One region of the Microbacterium sp. 2MCAF23 genome, then DNA from elsewhere that is predicted to be linked to it. Evidence: predicted binding sites of a transcription regulator. Region 1 holds the regulator's gene; the other holds the start of a gene.
The links. Region 1 encodes HrcA, which represses chaperone genes, less so after heat shock. Its sites were predicted from a motif close to TTNGCACTCGNNNNNNNCGAGTGCNAA; they were not measured.

Region 1 (8,189 bases):
GGCCGCCGATGTGCGGCCTGGTGTGTTCTGTCTTCGAGCCTCCCTTGGCATAGGAGCGGTGACCATCGGCCCATCGGGCCATGACCTGGGGGAGCGGTGGGTCCCCCGATCGGGGGATACAGGGCTTTTCGCACAGCGGCCGACCCGTTCCGAGCGCTCGCCGCGGAACCGCGCTCGAGAGTCCGCCCTGGGAATCGACGTCCGAGGCCCGTTGCTCGAATCCGGGAGCCCGTCCCGCGGGCATACCGCTCGCTCCCGTAGAATCGATAAGATCCCCGGACTCGAGCGGGGCTGCTCGATCCGCACGCGCACTCTGCTGCGCAGGACCTTCGCCACGGACAACCTCAGGACCCCATGTCACCTCGCGCCCTCACTCCGCTGCAGCCGGCCGCCACGCCTCCGCAGCAGATCCGCAACTTCTGCATCATCGCCCACATCGATCACGGCAAGTCGACGCTGGCCGACCGGATGCTCCAGATCACCGGCGTGGTCTCCGACCGCGACATGCGCGCGCAGTATCTGGACCGCATGGACATCGAGCGCGAGCGCGGCATCACGATCAAGAGCCAGGCCGTGCGCATGCCCTGGCAGGTCGACGGCGAGACCGTCGCGCTGAACATGATCGACACTCCGGGGCACGTCGACTTCACCTACGAGGTCTCCCGCTCGCTCGCCGCGTGCGAAGGCGCGATCCTCCTCGTCGACGCCGCGCAGGGCATCGAGGCCCAGACGCTCGCGAACCTGTACCTCGCGCTCGAGAACGATCTCACGATCATCCCGGTGCTGAACAAGATCGATCTGCCCGCCGCCGAGCCCGAGAAGTACGCCAAGGAGCTCGCCGACCTCATCGGCGGTCGCCCCGAGGATGTGCTGAGGGTCTCCGGCAAGACCGGCGTCGGCGTGGAGGAGCTCCTGGACCGTCTCGTGCAGCAGATCCCGGCGCCGTCCGGCGACGCGGATGCCCCGGCGCGCGCGATGATCTTCGACTCGGTCTACGACTCCTACCGCGGCGTGGTCACCTACGTGCGGATGGTCGACGGCAAGCTGTCGCCGCGCGAGCGGATCCAGATGATGTCCACGGGAGCCAACCACGAGTTGCTGGAGATCGGCGTCTCCAGCCCCGAGCCGGTGCCCTCCAAGGGCCTCGGCGTCGGTGAGGTGGGTTACCTGATCACCGGGGTGAAGGACGTGCGCCAGTCGAAGGTCGGCGACACGATCACCAACGCCCGCAAGCCCGCGACCGAGGCGCTGGCCGGATACACCGACCCGAAGCCCATGGTGTTCAGCGGCATCTACCCGATCGATGGCAGCGACTACGCGGAGCTGCGTGAGGCCCTCGACAAGCTCAAGCTCTCCGACGCGTCGCTGCAGTACGAGCCGGAGACCTCGGTCGCACTCGGCTTCGGGTTCCGCTGCGGCTTCCTCGGCCTGCTGCATCTGGAGATCATCACGGAGCGGCTGTCCCGCGAGTTCGGCCTCGACCTCATCACGACCGCACCGAGCGTGGTCTACGAGGTGCTCACCTCCGACACCGGCGAGACGGTCACCGTCACCAACCCCAGCGAGTACCCCGACGGGCGGATCGGATCCGTCTCCGAGCCGATGGTGAAGACGGCCATCCTGCTGCCCAAGGATTACGTCGGCACCGTGATGGAACTCTGCCAGTCCCGCCGCGGCACCCTGCTGGGCATGGAGTACTTCTCCGAGGAGCGCGTCGAGCTGCGCTACAACATGCCGCTCGGCGAGATCGTGTTCGACTTCTTCGACCAGCTGAAGTCCAAGACGCAGGGCTACGCCTCGCTCGACTACGAGCCCTCGGGATCCCAGGAGTCCGACCTGGTCAAGGTCGACATCCTGCTGCAGGGCGAGAAGGTCGATGCGTTCAGCTCGATCGTGCACCGCGACAAGGCCTACGCCTACGGGACGATGATGGCCGAGCGGTTGCGCAAGCTGATCCCGCGTCAGCAGTTCGAGGTGCCGATCCAAGCTGCGATCGGCGCACGCATCATCGCCCGCGAGACCATCCGCGCCATCCGCAAGGACGTGCTCGCCAAGTGCTACGGCGGTGACATCACCCGTAAGCGCAAGCTCCTCGAGAAGCAGAAGGAGGGCAAGAAGCGGATGAAGATGGTCGGCCGCGTCGAAGTCCCCCAGGAGGCGTTCATCGCCGCGCTCTCGGGAGATGTCGAGGGCAAGGACAAGAAGTAGGCTGCGCGCGATGCACCCCACCCTTGGGAGAACCTGGGTGGGGCGCCGGGGCCAGCAAGTAGGGTGGTTGTCATGCGTCGCGGGACATTCCGAGAAGGAACGGTGGACTATGCCGCCGTGGGGGCAACCCACGCGCCCGACCTGATGCAGTATCCGCCGGAGCGGAGCATTCCCGCCGAGGAGTCGTGGCGGCTGGGCAGTGGCGAAGAGCGGTTCCGCACCGCCGGCGACGCCCTGCTGTCCTGGACGGCGCAACGTGCGGCGGGTCTTCAGCTCACGGATGTGCGTCCGGCATCGAGCCCCGGGTACGCCGGGGTCAGCTTCGACGCCGAGGGCGCCCCGATCGCCCCGAGCCGTACCGAGGTGGAGCCGCGTTACGACGAGGACGGCACGCCGTGGGTGGGCCCCGGCATGACTCTCAAGCTGCACGGACGGGTGTCGGGCATGCGTGCGGACGCCGAGCTGCGGGTGATCTCGGTGACGGAGCAGACCCACCGGATCGGGTTCGTGCTGGGCACGGTCGCCGGATCCGTGGTGAGCGGCGAGGAGTCGTTCGACATCGAGTGGAACGACGCCGACGAGGTGTGGTTCACGGTGCGCGCCTTCGACCGACCGAACAGCTTTCTGTACCGCAGCTTCCCGTATCTGGTGAAGCGCCGCCGTCGCGAGCTGTTCGCTCGGTACCTGCGGGCGATCTCCCCGCTGTACGCGACGCCCCTCTGATGGGGTCTCTGCTGACGGGGAGGACGGCCTGATGGCCGGCCCCCTGCCGCTCGGGGATCCGGCTCCCGCGGATGGCCGCCTGCCGGATGATCTGCCGATCGATCCTGACGCGCCGTTCTCTGCGTATCTGCACGTGCCGTTCTGCCGGGTGCGCTGCGGCTACTGCGACTTCAACACGTACACGGCGTCCGAGCTGCGCGGTGCGCGGCAGGACACGTACGCCGAAACCCTGATCCAGGAGATCGCCCTCGCCCGCGACGTGCTGGCCGAGCGTGGTCCGCTCCGCCCGCTGAGCACGGTGTTCTTCGGCGGCGGGACGCCCACGCTGCTGCCGGCGGGCGACCTCGGCCGCATGCTCGGCGCCGTGGTCGGCGCGTTCGGCATCGCCGCCGATGCCGAAGTGACCGTGGAGGCCAACCCCGACACGGTGACCCCTGAGGTGGCCGAGGAGCTCGCGGCCGCCGGTGTCACCCGGATGTCGATCGGGATGCAGTCCGCCGTGCCGCACGTGCTCGCGGCGCTCGACCGCACGCACCGGCCGGAGAACGTGCGCACCGCGGTCGACGCGGCCCGCGCCGCAGGGCTCGCGGTCAGCGTGGACCTCATCTACGGCGCACCGGGGGAGTCGCTGGAGGATTGGCGTTCCTCGCTGACGACCGCAATCGCCCTGGATCCGGATCACATCTCCGCGTACGCGCTGATCATCGAGGACGGCACGAAACTCGCCCGTCAGATCCGGCGCGGCGAGGTTCCCGCTCCCGACGACGACCTGCAGGCCGACATGTACGAGCTCGCCGACAGCCTGTTGAGCGAGGCCGGGTTCGACTGGTATGAGGTGAGCAACTGGGCCCGTCGGCCTTCGACCGAGGTCGGTCGCAGTGCCGCGGATCAGCGCTCCCGGCACAACATGGCGTACTGGCGCGGCACGGACTGGTGGGGCTTCGGGCCCGGGGCGCACAGCCACGTCGCCGGCCTGCGGTGGTGGAACGTGAAGCACCCTGCCGCGTACGCGCAGCGGCTCGCGGTGGGGGAGTCACCGGCAGCGGGCACGGAGCGGCCCGATGCAGATGCCGCCCTGCTGGAGCGGATCCTGCTGCGCTCGCGCATGGCGGAGGGCATGCCGCTGGACGCCATCGCGGCCGACGCCCGCACCAGGGTCGCGGGGCTCATCGCCGACGGCCTCGTCGAAGCCGGTCCCGCACTGCGCGGCACCCTCGTGCTCACGCTGCGCGGACGGCTGCTCGCCGACGCCGTGGTGCGCGCGCTGACGGATTGATCCGGCGCAGGCCGTTCACTGGTCGCGAAATGCGCTCATTCGCCGCAGCGAACCGCAATTCGCGACCAGTGAGCGGAGGCGGACGACGCTCAGCCCCTGGGTGCCGGCAGCAGATCCAGCACCGTCTGCCTTCGCTGCGGGCCGATGACGGGCCCTTCGCCTGCGCCATCGAACAGCGCCGCGGTGCGCTGCATGTCGAACGCCGGCCATCCCGGATCGCCGTCGCGGATGAAGCGCACCCAGGCGTCGTGCATCGCGCTGGCCAGGGCCTGCGGGGGCGCGGTGCCCGCGATCTTGGCGCTCTCGGGATCGCGGAGCCGGTCGAACACGAACCCGATCTCCAGGGCATGCGCGGCGCGCAGGTCACGCACCGGACTCGGCCACGAGAACTCGTACACGAACGTCTGCGCGGTGCGGGCGCGCGCGACCCGGGCGGCCGGCGCGCGCAGCAACAGGTCTGTGGCGAGCTGGCCGAACACCTCCCCGGTGCTCCCTCCAGGATGGTCGGCACGTACGGCCCTGGCGGCTGCGGCCGGGATCCGCAGGGCGAGCCGCGCGAGCAGGAGCTTCGACGGCCGGATTGCGGCCAGCGCCTCCGGCGGGAACCACAGACGGTACTCGTCGGTGTTGGTGCCGATCAACAGCGGCACATCGACGTCGGCGAGCGCCTCGTGCGGTGATCGCGGCAGCGAATCGGGATCCCGCACGAGCTGGAAGCCGGGGGCACCGCCGAGCGGGGAGGATCCGGCGGACTGCGCGCGCCGTGCCTCGAGCAGGGCATCCGGAGTGAGAGACGTGAATGCCTCGCGCGTCGCCGCGACGCCGAGGCGCTTCGCGAGCTGCTGGGTCACGCGTCCGCCGCGCTCCGGCGTCTGCGCCTCCAGCGGTCCGGACTGCACGATCGCGCCGCGCACCAACGCGCGGGTGTCGGGCCGGGAGAGCAACGCTGCCACGAGCGCGCCGCCCGCGGATTCGCCCATGAGCGTGATCCGATTCGGGTCGCCGCCGAACGCCGCGATCTCGTCGCGCACCCAGTGCAGGGCCGCCGCAACGTCCTGCAGCCCCAGGTTGCGGGGCGCCCCCTCGAGCACCGAGAAGCCCTCGGACCCCAGCCGGTAGCCGACGCTGACGAACACCACCCCGTCGCGGGCGAACGCCGTGCCGTCGTACATCGACAGTGCCGCCGTGCCGCGCTCGAGTGCGCCGCCGTGGATCCACAGCACGACAGGGGCCGAGTTCGCGTCGGCCGGAGCCCAGACGTTCGCCGTGAGGATGCCGTCGCCGTCGATGCGGACGCTGCCGAGGATCTCCGCGGTCGCCCCTGCATACGGCAGTTGCGGGGCCGTCGGACCGAATGTCTCGGCGTCGCGAGGTGCAGACCAGGGTTCCACCGGTTGCGGGGTCCGGAAGCGGAGTTCGCCGAAAGGGGGCGCCGCGTACGGCACGCCGAGGTAGCGATCGATACCGACGTCACGTCGGCCGAGCAGGTCGCCGGAGGAGATCCTGGTGCGCACGACGTCCTGACCCATGGCCACATCCTAAGAGTGTCGTATCCTCGGTCCGCTCCCGGCCCGGCAGGATAGGATTGGCACTCAGGTCGCACGAGTGCCAACGGTGAGGAGGAGTGATGGTCTCAGAACGCGGACTCCAGGTGCTCCGTGCCATCGTCGAGGACTACGTGGAGACGAACGAGCCGGTCGGCAGCAAGTCGATCGTGGAGCGGCACGCGTTCGGCGTGTCCGCGGCCACGATCCGCAACGACATGGCCCAGCTCGAGGACGAGGACCTCATCGCGGCGCCGCACACCTCTTCCGGGCGCGTGCCGACCGACAAGGGATACCGTGTCTTCGTCGACCACCTCGCGCAGGTGCGACCGCTCTCTTCGGCACAGCGCAACGCGATCACGGCCTTCCTCGCGGATCCTGCCGACCTCGATGACCTCATGGTTCGCACGGTGCGCGTGCTCACACGCCTCACCGGCCAGGTCGCGCTGGCGCAGTATCCGTCTTTCGCTCGTGCGCACGTCACGCACGTCGAGCTCGTCGCCCTCGGCCCCAGCCGGCTGCTGATCGTGCTGGTCACCGACGCCGGCGGTGTGTCGCAGCGGATCGTGCCGCTGCCGGTCGAGCTCGACGAGCCAGAGCTCGGCGTGCTCCGCGCGGTCATCACCGAGCTGTTGACCGGCCGTTCGGTGCGCCGCGGTGCCGAGCGCGTGGAGGCGGCGGCGGAGACCTCGTACGGCCCTCGGATCGACGCGGCCCTTGGTGCGCTGCTGCGCGCCGTTGCCGAGGAGCTCGCGGAGTTCCGGCAGGAGCGCCTGGTCATGGCGGGGGCGGCGACCCTGGCCCGCCGGGAGCACGACTTCCGCGGCAGCATCCATCCGCTCCTCGAGGCCATCGAGGAGCAGGTGACGCTGCTGCGCCTCATGAGCGAGATGCACGTCGACGAGCACGGACTCGCGGCGAGCATCGGCACGGAGAACGCCGCGTTCGGCCTCGGCGAGGCCTCGATCGTGGCGAGCGATTACCTGACGCATGGCGGTACCGCGCGCGTGGGCGTGATGGGGCCGACCCGCATGGACTATCCGAGCAACCTCGCGGCGGCGCGGGCCGTGGCCCGCTACCTGTCGCAGCTGCTCGAAGAGGATGAGACCGGCCGTTGATCGGCCGCACGAACACGCATGCCGCCGACGGCGGCCCGGAAAGGCGATGGTGACGGATCACTACGAGGTTCTCGGCGTCTCGCGCGATGCGAGCGAGGACGAGATCAAGAAGGCGTATCGACGGCTCGCGCGTCAGCTGCACCCCGACGTGAACCCCAGTGAGGATGCGGCGGAGCGGTTCAAGCTCGTCACGCACGCCTATGACGTGCTGAGTGACGCCGACTCGCGGCGCCGCTACGACATGGGCGGCGACCAGAACGGCAACGGCGGTTTCGGTGGGTTCGGCGGCTTCGGCGACATCTTCGAGACCTTCTTCGGGGGCGGAGGGGCGCGCGCGGCCCGGCCGCGTTCGCGCCGGGAGCGGGGCCAGGACGCGCTGGTGCGGGTCACGCTCGAGCTCGGCGACGTCGTGTTCGGTGTGCACCGCGACATCGACGTGGACACCGCCGTGCTGTGCGAGACGTGCCAGGGCTCCTGCTGCCAGGAGGGCACCTCACCGGTTACCTGCGACATCTGCGGCGGATCCGGACACGTGCAGCAGCAGGTGCGCAGCCTGCTCGGCAACGTCATCACGACCGCGCCGTGCGGCTCCTGCGAGGGCTTCGGCACGACGATCCCGTTCCCGTGCCAGACCTGCAACGGTCAGGGACGGGTGCGTTCGCGCCGTACCGTCGGCCTCGACATCCCCGCCGGCGTCGAGTCCGGCCTGCGCCTGCAGCTGCCCGGGTCGGGCGAGGTCGGCCGCGCGGGCGGCCCGAACGGCGACCTGTACGTCGAGGTCACGGTCTCCCCGCACGCCCGCTTCAGCCGCGACGGCGACGACCTGCTCGCCACTCTCGAGGTGGCGATGAGCGATGCGATCCTCGGGACCACCACGACCATCGAGTCGCTGGACGGGCCCGTGGATCTGGAGATCCGCCAGGGCCTCCAGTCCGGCGATGTGCTGACGATCAAGGGCCGCGGCGTCACGCCGCTGCGCGGAACCCAGCGCGGCGACCTGCGCGTCGGCGTACAGGTGCTGACCCCGACCAAGCTCGACCATAAGGAGCGCCAGCTCATCGAGGACTTCGCCAAGCGCACCAAGGCACCGGCGCCGAAGCTGGCCGAGTTCCACCAGGGGCTGTTCTCCAAACTGCGCGACCGCTTCCGGGGCTGACCCGCGATGGCCCTGCACTTCGTGACGCCCGACGCGACGGCGGCCGCGGCCGGTTCGGTCCTCGCCCTCACCGGCGCCGAGGCCAAGCACGCCGCTGTCGTGCGCAGGGTGCGGATCGGGGAGCCGATCACGCTCGGAGACGGGGCGGGCGTCTGGCTCGAGGG
Region 2 (8,189 bases), on a different contig from region 1:
GGCGTCGGAATCCTGCTGACCAGCCAGTGCGCCGCGATCACGATCGTGCTCCTCGCCCGCGGCGAGGCACTGCTGCGCGGCGGGGGCCGCAGTGGCGTGGACAGCAGCGCCGCCACCAGCGCAGCGCTGCGGGCGCGCCTCGCCCGTGCTCAGCAGGCGCAGGAGCCGGCGTGGTCGCTGCTGGACATCCGCTTGGACGATCCCGCAGACCTGGCGGAGGCCTCGGGCCCGGCCGTGTTCGCCAGCATCGTGGAGGCATTCCACGCGCACGTGCTCGACGCGCTGCCGGCCGCGGCCGACGTCGAGCGGGTCTCGGACGTGCGCGCGCTGGCCCTGCTGCCCGGTGGTGAGGACGCGGTGCGGCGCGAACTGCGGGCGCTGCTGCAGCGGGTCTCGACGATCGAGGACTCCGGGCCTCGCGCGTCCGTGCGCGTGTCGGCAAGCGTGGGCTGGGCCGGCGCGGCCGCCGCGGAGTACGACTTCGATGCGCTGGCGGCCGTTGCGGGCGATGCCGCCGTCCTCGCGCAGGACCGCGGTGGCGACCGCTGGGAGCGAGCCGGGGTCTCCACGCACTGACCGAGGGATCGGGGACGGACCGCGCGCAAGGACCGGTCGGCGGCCACGGCGGCTACCCTGGAAGGGTGATTCTCGGCGTGGACACCTCACTCGGCTCGGCCGTCGGCCTGATCGGTCGCGATGGGCGCACCCTCGCCGATGTGGCGCAGGCCGGACATCTCGGTCACGCCGAGGCGATCGGTTCCCTGCTGGAGCAGGTGCTCGCGGCCGCGCCGGCAGAGGGTTCCGAGGAGGTGCCGGATCCGCTCACGCATGTCGCCGCGGGCATGGGGCCCGGTCCGTTCACGGGCCTGCGGATAGGCATCGCCGCCGCACGCGCATTCGCGCTCGGGCGAGGCATTCCGGTGATCGCCGTGCCCAGCCACCACGCCGCCGCGCTCGCCGTGATCGAGGGCGAGCATCCGCCGCAGCACCCCTTCGCGATCCTCACCGACGCCCGCCGCCGCGAGACCGCGGTGACCGTGTACGAGGGGATCGACGTGGACGGCATCCCGCACGCCGTGGTCGACACGGTGCTCGTGCCGCAGGGCGACGTCGATCGCAAGCTGGGGGCGCTGCGTCGCTTCGAGGTCGCCGCGATCTCGGGAGCTGCCGTCGCGCGTGTCGCCCGCCGCGCAGTCGCCGCCGGACGCACCCTGACCGGATCCGAGCCGCTCTACCTGCGCGCTCCGGACGCCCGCGTGCCCTCGGCGCCGAAGCGGGTGGGGTCGTGATCCGCGCCGCGACGGCGGCCGACCTCGATGCGATCATGCTCATCGAACGGCGCTCGTTCCCGACCGACGCGTGGAGCGTCGAGCTGATGGCGGCTGAACTCGCGAGCCCGCACGGCCGCTACTTCGTCGACGTGGAGAACGGTGCAGAGCAGGCCGAGGGCGAGCACGTGGTCGGTTACGGGGGCGTGCGCGCACTGCGCGGATCCGCCGACAGCGACATCCAGACCATCGCCCTCGATGCCGAGCACCGCGGATCCGGCCGCGGCAGAGCGCTGCTGCGGGCGCTGCTCGCAGAAGCGGCGGAGCGCGGCGCACGCGAGGTGTTCCTCGAGGTGCGCGCCGACAACCCGGTCGCCCAGGGGCTGTACCTCTCGGAGGGGTTCGCCGAGATCGGCCGGCGGGCCGGCTACTACCAGCCCGACGACGTGGATGCCGTGATCATGAAGCTCGACCTGCGCGGGAAGGGATCCGATGACTGACCAGCCCCTCGTGCTCGGGATCGAGACGAGCTGCGACGAGACCGGGATCGGGATCGTCCGCGGCCGGACCCTGCTGTCCAACACGATCTCGTCGAGCATGGACGAGCACGCCCGCTACGGCGGTGTCGTGCCCGAGGTCGCGGCCAGGGCGCACCTCGAGGAGATGCAGCCGGCGATCGAGCGGGCCCTCGCCGAGGCGCAGGTGCGACTGGAAGACCTCGACGCAATCGCAGTGACCAGCGGGCCAGGACTCGCGGGTGCGCTCATGGTCGGCATCGGTGCGGCGAAGGGTCTGGCGGTGTCGCTCGGCAAGCCGCTGTACGCCGTGAACCACCTCGTCGGGCACATCGCCGCTGACATCCTCACACCCGACTCCGTGCCCCTGGAGTACCCCACGATCGCGCTGCTCGTCTCGGGCGGGCACACCTCGCTCCTGCACGTGCGCGACCTCACCACCGACGTCGAACTGCTCGGCGAGACCGTCGACGACGCCGCCGGCGAGGCGTTCGACAAGGTCGCCCGCATCCTCGGCCTGCCGTATCCCGGAGGGCCGGAGATCGACCGTGCGGCGGTGGACGGGGATCCCGCCGCGATCCGGTTCCCGCGAGGGCTATCGCGTGCGTCGGATCTGGACAAGCACCGCTACGACTTCTCCTTCTCCGGGCTGAAGACCGCGGTCGCCCGCTGGATCGAGCGGGAGGAGGCCGCGGGCAACCCGATCCCCGTGGCAGACGTCGCCGCGAGCTTCCGCGAGGCCGTGGTCGACGTGCTCGTGACAAAGGCGCTGGCGGCCTGCGCCGACCGCGGCGTGCCTCGGCTGCTGCTCGGCGGCGGCGTCATCGCGAACCGCCGGCTGCGCGACGTCGCGCTCGCCCGTGCAGCGGAGGCGGGAGTGACGGTGCGGATTCCGCCGCTGTCGCTCTGCACCGACAACGGCGCCATGATCGCCGGGCTCGCGGCGGAGCTGATCGCCTCCGGCCGGCGCCCCTCCACGCTCGCGTTCGGCGCCGATTCGACGCTGCCGGTGACCGAGATCCAGGTCGCAGAGGACTCCTCCGCAGCGGCGGACGCTCGCGTCCGCGTGGGCGCCGAGGTCTGATGATGGCGACCACGGACGGGAAGGATCCGCAGCGCTACACCCGGCTGCCGACGGCTCCCGTGCCCGTGGGGGTGGAGAGCGGGCCGCAGCTGGACGGCGGGGTCGAGATCGAGGATCTCGAGCTCGACCGGGACGGCGCGACGGTGGCACACGAGGAGTGGCACCCCACGGACGGGACCGAGGCCCCGACGCCGGCGCCCGCCGAGCCGCGGCTGGCGCCATGGGCGCTGCTGTCCGCGATCGTGGCTCTGTTCGCCTCGCTGTTCGTCGGCTGGGGGATCCCGGTCGCGATCGTCTCGGTGATCGCCGCGATCATGTCGCTGCGCCGGCCGGAGGAGAGTCGTGCCCTGGCGGTCTGGGCGCTCGTGCTCGGGAGCGTGGCAACGCTGTACAGCGCGGGATGGCTGCTCTGGGCCGCCTACCGGTTCGGCTGGTTCGGATAGCGCCATGGCGGATCCGGAACCGGGCGAGGAACGTCGCGAGCTGGAGCGCCGTGCCTTCGGCCGGGACGGATCCGGCCTGAGTCCGGCCGAGGCCGCGCAGCTGACGGAGCTGCGGCGCGCGGATGCCGCCGCGCCGGGCCCGGAGCCTGCCGAAGGGACGCTCCCCACGTCAGGCGCCCAACCTGTTCCGGGGCGAGCGCACCGAGACGAAGGCTCCCCACCGCTCGCGCCCGATCCGCCGACGATGTACCGTCTCGCTGACGGATCCGGCGTGATCGTCGGTGGAACGGGACGGAGTCGGCCGTTCGGGACAGCTCGTGAACGGGTAGTCGCCTGGTTCGCCACCAGCCGCGGGAAGCGCCCTCGCTACCTCATCGGCACAGCGGCGGCGTTGATCCTCGTCGGTCTGCTGATCGGCTGGGCCATCCCGCGCCCGCCCGACGTGGGGCTCGCCCTCCGGTCCGGCGAGGCTGAGCGGCGGGACACGCTCCTCCACGACGCGAAGTACGACCCCGGGAGCGTACTGCTGCTCGATCGGCAGGCGGATGCCCTGTTGTGGACCTGGACGGAGGTGGGTGGACAACTGCGCTGCGCCGCGCTGGACGTGCCGGGGTTGCCGATGGAGCGGCAGTGCCAGCGGATCGAGGACCTCAAGAAGAATCCGTACTCCCTTCAGGTGAACACGACCGTTGCTCCGGCTTCGGGCCGCAACGTGCAGGTCGGCTACGGAGGGGTCGTGTTCCTCGCGGGACGAGGGTTCCCCGGCGGGGCCATCCAGCGCTGGGAGGCCGAGTCGCGGACGATGAACCAGGGGATGAGCGACGCGGAGATCGCGGCGACGGCGAGGATCTCGGCCGAGCAGCAGCTCGAGGGGCTGTCCATCGTCGGGCGCTGGCGGGGGCTGACGATCTGGCGCGGCTACGCGGACAGCGGAACATCCCAATGCCTGATCGTCGAGGCCCCCGAAACGCAGCGGGCGTGCGGATCGGATGGCAGCACGTATGACGGCTCGTCGAAGGTTCTCAGTTTCACCGAGCCTGTGGATCCCCGCGGGACGGTGGTCAGGCTAGAGCTGGCCGCGACGCGGGACCGGCCCTCCGCGATCATCGAGATGCGCTTCGCCGTGTACGCCGTGCCGTATCTCATCATCACGGAGAACGCCGATGTCGGGGTCGAGGGACTCCTCACGGCGCCATGACGGCTCTCAGACCCGGTCCGCGAGGATCGCATGCCGCCTGTCGCCGATGCGCACGAGGATCAGGGTCGCCTCCGCGGAGCCGCGCAGGTTCAGCTTCTTGCGGAACGCGGCCGGATCCACGTCCACGCCGCGCTTCTTGATCTCCAGGCGTCCGATGCCCGACTTCTTGAGGGCGGATCCGATCGCCTTCGGGTTCATCGGCAGCACTTCGCGCACCCGGAACGATGCGGCGAACGGGCTGTCGGCAGGAGCATCGGAGGTCAGATACGCGATGTGCGGATCCAGCATGCCCGCGTCGAGGCTGCGCGCCAGGTCGCCGATCAGGCGGGCGCGGATCACGGCGCCGTCGGGCTCGTGCACATAGGCGCCGAGCTCCCGCACCTCGGCGTCCTCCGTGTCGGCAGGGGCGGTCAGCTCGTGCGCGCGGTCGCCGCGCATCACGAGCGCAGCCCGCCGAACACCTTCGCGCGCCAGTTCGCCCGACCACAGCACCAGCTCGACGACGTCACCATCCGCGCTCACCCACTGCGCCTCGACGTCGGTGGGGATCGTGTCCCGGTCATGGGCGGGCCCGAGCTTGATTCCGGTGGGGATGCGCGCGGCGAGCGCGAATGCCCAGTCCAGCGAGGGGGAGTAGTCGTCTGCGGAGACGCGACGGGTCTCGGAATGCCCCGCGCTGCGCCGTGCCGGATCCAGCCACACCGCCTCGGTCGCCCCTCCGGGGTCGTTGAGCGAGGACGCCGAAGGCGACCGAGACGAAACGCCGTCTCCAGCGGTCGAGGGCGCGTGATCCTCCGCGAACCCGTGCCGCACCTCGGCGTCGGATCCGAACGGTGCGAGGTTGTACGCCGCCAGCGCGGCCGTGACCTCGTCGGCGTCCACGGCCGTGACCCGCAGCCCCGCGCCGGCGAAGGCCAGCGCGTCGCCGCCGATCCCGCAGCCGAGGTCGGAGACGTGCGCGATCCCGGCGGCGCGCATCCGCCCCGCATGACGCGCGGCGACGCCGAGCCGGGTCGCCTGCTCGAGGCCGGCGCGGGTGAACAGCATCCGGTCCGCGAACTCGCCGAACTTCGCCGCCCCCTTCGTGCGCAGTCGCGCCTGGCCGACCACGGCGGACACGAACTCGGGCGAGTGCCCCTCCGCCCGCAGGCGCATGACCGCGCGGGCGGCCGCATCCGTGGATCCGATCTCGCCGAGCTCGTCGATCGCCCGCAGCGCCTCGGGCGTCAGCAGGGTTCGCAGTTCGCTCATATCCACGCGGTCCAGGCTATCCGTCCGCCATGCGCGGACCGGCCCGTCGGGTGCACGCGCTGTCGGCGAGGGCACACGTTCTTCGCGCCAACACGCCGTGCAGTCGGCGAGCGCGTGTGCTCTCGGCGCGGGGGCGGACGGCAGGGGCAGGTTGGCACTCTGATTGCATGAGTGCCAGCGATGTGCCTAGACTGTCGTTAGCACTCTCAGGCTGAGGGTGCTAATCAGTCTTGAACCGTCAAGAAAGAGGTAGACCGTGTCGGTTTCCATCAAGCCGCTCGAGGACCGCATCGTCATCAAGCAGGTCGAGGCCGAGCAGACCACCGCGAGTGGCCTGGTCATCCCTGACACCGCCAAGGAGAAGCCCCAGGAGGGCGAGGTCGTGGCCGTGGGCCCCGGCCGCATCGATGACAACGGCAACCGCGTCCCGCTCGACGTCAACGTCGGCGACCGCGTGCTCTACAGCAAGTACGGCGGCACCGAGGTGAAGTTCGGCGGCGACGAGTTCCTCGTGCTGTCCGCGCGCGACGTGCTCGCCGTCGTGGTGCGCTGAGCGTCCACTGACGTCTCGAAGGCCCGGATGCCCTGTGCGTCCGGGCCTTCGACGTCTCCCGGATCCGGACCCGCGGTCGATCGGAGGCGGCGGACCTGATGTCGCTTCACGGCAATAGGGTGGATCGGTGACCACCACCCCCCGCAGCGCCCAGACCGTGGGCGTCGCCTCCGCGATCGGCGCCTATCTGCTGTGGGGCGTGCTGCCGCTGTACTTCCTGCTGCTCGCGCCGACGGGCCCGTGGGAACTGGTGGCCTGGCGGGTCGCGCTCTCGTTCGTGTTCTGCCTCATCCTGCTGGCGATCACCCGAGGCTGGAAGCCGCTGATGACGATCGTCCGGCAGCCGCGACTGCTGGCGCTGACGGCGCTCGCCGGGGTGCTGATCTACATCAACTGGCAGGTGTTCGTCCTCGCCACCCTGAACGGCGAGATTGTCGAGACCAGCCTCGGCTATTTCATCAACCCGATCGGCACCATGCTGCTGGGCGTGTTCGTGCTCAAGGAGAAGCTGCGCCGGCTGCAGTGGGTCGCGATCGGGATCGCGACCGTAGCGGTGCTGGTGATCGTCTTCGCCCACGGCACCTTCCCATGGATCGCGCTCTCGCTGACCGCCTCGTTCGGCATCTACGGACTCGTCAAGAAGAAGATCGGTCCCTCGGTCGACGCCGTGAGCGGTCTCACCCTGGAGTCGTTCTGGCTGCTGCCGGTCGCCGTCGTGCAGTTGATCGCCGTGGGACTCACCACCGGCATCACGATGGGCGCGAACGGCCCGCTCCATGCGAGCCTGCTCGCCTTCGCGGGCATCGCCACCGCCGTGCCGCTGCTGCTGTTCGCCGCGGGCACCCGCAGGATCGGGCTGACCGTGATCGGCATGATCCAGTTCATCACCCCGATCATGCAGTTCCTGGTCGGCGTGCTCGTCATGCACGAACCGATGCCGACCGAGCGGTGGATCGGCTTCGCGATCGTCTGGGTCGCGATCGCCGTGTTCCTGATCGACCTCGCTCTCGCCGCCCGCCGGATCCGATCCGGACGAGGAACGGTCGAGGCGTCGAACCCCGGCACCGACACGATCCCCGTGCCCTGATCGACCGGCTCCCTGGGCGTCCACTCCACGAGTCCGTTCCTGGGAATACCGCACCCCACGCGGCACTTAGAATCGATACACGCGCGCAGAAGAGGAGCCCCGCAACCCATGGAGCAGCACGACCCGTTCGGTTTTGTCGGATTGACCTACGATGACGTCCTGCTCCTGCCTGGGCACACGGACGTGATCCCGAGCGAGGCGGACACCTCCTCGCGTGTGACGCGCCGGATCTCGGTCGCCACACCTCTGCTCTCCAGTGCGATGGACACCGTGACCGAGGCGCGCATGGCGATCGCCATGGCGCGCGAGGGCGGCCTGGGTATCCTGCACCGCAACCTCTCCATCGCCGATCAGGCCGCGCAGGTCGACCGCGTCAAGCGCAGCGAGTCCGGCATGATCACGGATCCGATCACCACGACCCCCGACGCGACGATCGCGGAGGTCGACGCGATGTGCGCGAAGTACCGCATCTCGGGTCTGCCCGTGGTCGACCCTGACGGCCGCCTGGTCGGCATCGTCACGAACCGCGACATGCGCTTCGTCTCCGGATCCGCCAAGCAGACCACACTCGCGCGCGACGTGATGACGAGCGAGAACCTCGTGACCGCGCCCGTCGGCGTCGAGGCCGCACAGGTCATCGCGCTCTTCGCGAAGCACCGCGTCGAGAAGCTGCCGCTCATCGACGAGGACGGCAAGCTCGCCGGCCTGATCACCATCAAGGACTTCGACAAGAGCGAGAAGTACCCGCTCGCCACCAAGGACGACCAGGGCCGCCTGCGGGTCGGCGCGG

Region 2: a site for HrcA is predicted at 5,911-5,937, ahead of groES (co-chaperone GroES). Genes of this name have one in related genera too.

What each region holds. Positions count from the first base shown of each region.
Region 1 is NZ_JBFRGY010000002.1:111,011-119,199, forward strand. It holds gene lepA (translation elongation factor 4) at 355-2,208, shown strand; gene AB4078_RS02010 (DUF1990 family protein) at 2,281-2,931, shown strand; gene hemW (radical SAM family heme chaperone HemW) at 2,963-4,207, shown strand; gene AB4078_RS02020 (carboxylesterase/lipase family protein) at 4,297-5,736, opposite strand; gene hrcA (heat-inducible transcriptional repressor HrcA) at 5,835-6,869, shown strand; gene dnaJ (molecular chaperone DnaJ) at 6,919-8,025, shown strand; gene AB4078_RS02035 (16S rRNA (uracil(1498)-N(3))-methyltransferase) at 8,032-8,189, shown strand, end outside.
Region 2 is NZ_JBFRGY010000013.1:146,258-154,446, reverse strand. It holds gene AB4078_RS14695 (hypothetical protein) at 1-576, shown strand, start outside; gene tsaB (tRNA (adenosine(37)-N6)-threonylcarbamoyltransferase complex dimerization subunit type 1 TsaB) at 642-1,289, shown strand; gene rimI (ribosomal protein S18-alanine N-acetyltransferase) at 1,325-1,768, shown strand; gene tsaD (tRNA (adenosine(37)-N6)-threonylcarbamoyltransferase complex transferase subunit TsaD) at 1,761-2,867, shown strand; gene AB4078_RS14675 (hypothetical protein) at 2,867-3,310, shown strand; gene AB4078_RS14670 (hypothetical protein) at 3,315-4,508, shown strand; gene AB4078_RS14665 (THUMP-like domain-containing protein) at 4,515-5,765, opposite strand; gene groES (co-chaperone GroES) at 6,016-6,312, shown strand; gene rarD (EamA family transporter RarD) at 6,440-7,399, shown strand; gene guaB (IMP dehydrogenase) at 7,508-8,189, shown strand, end outside.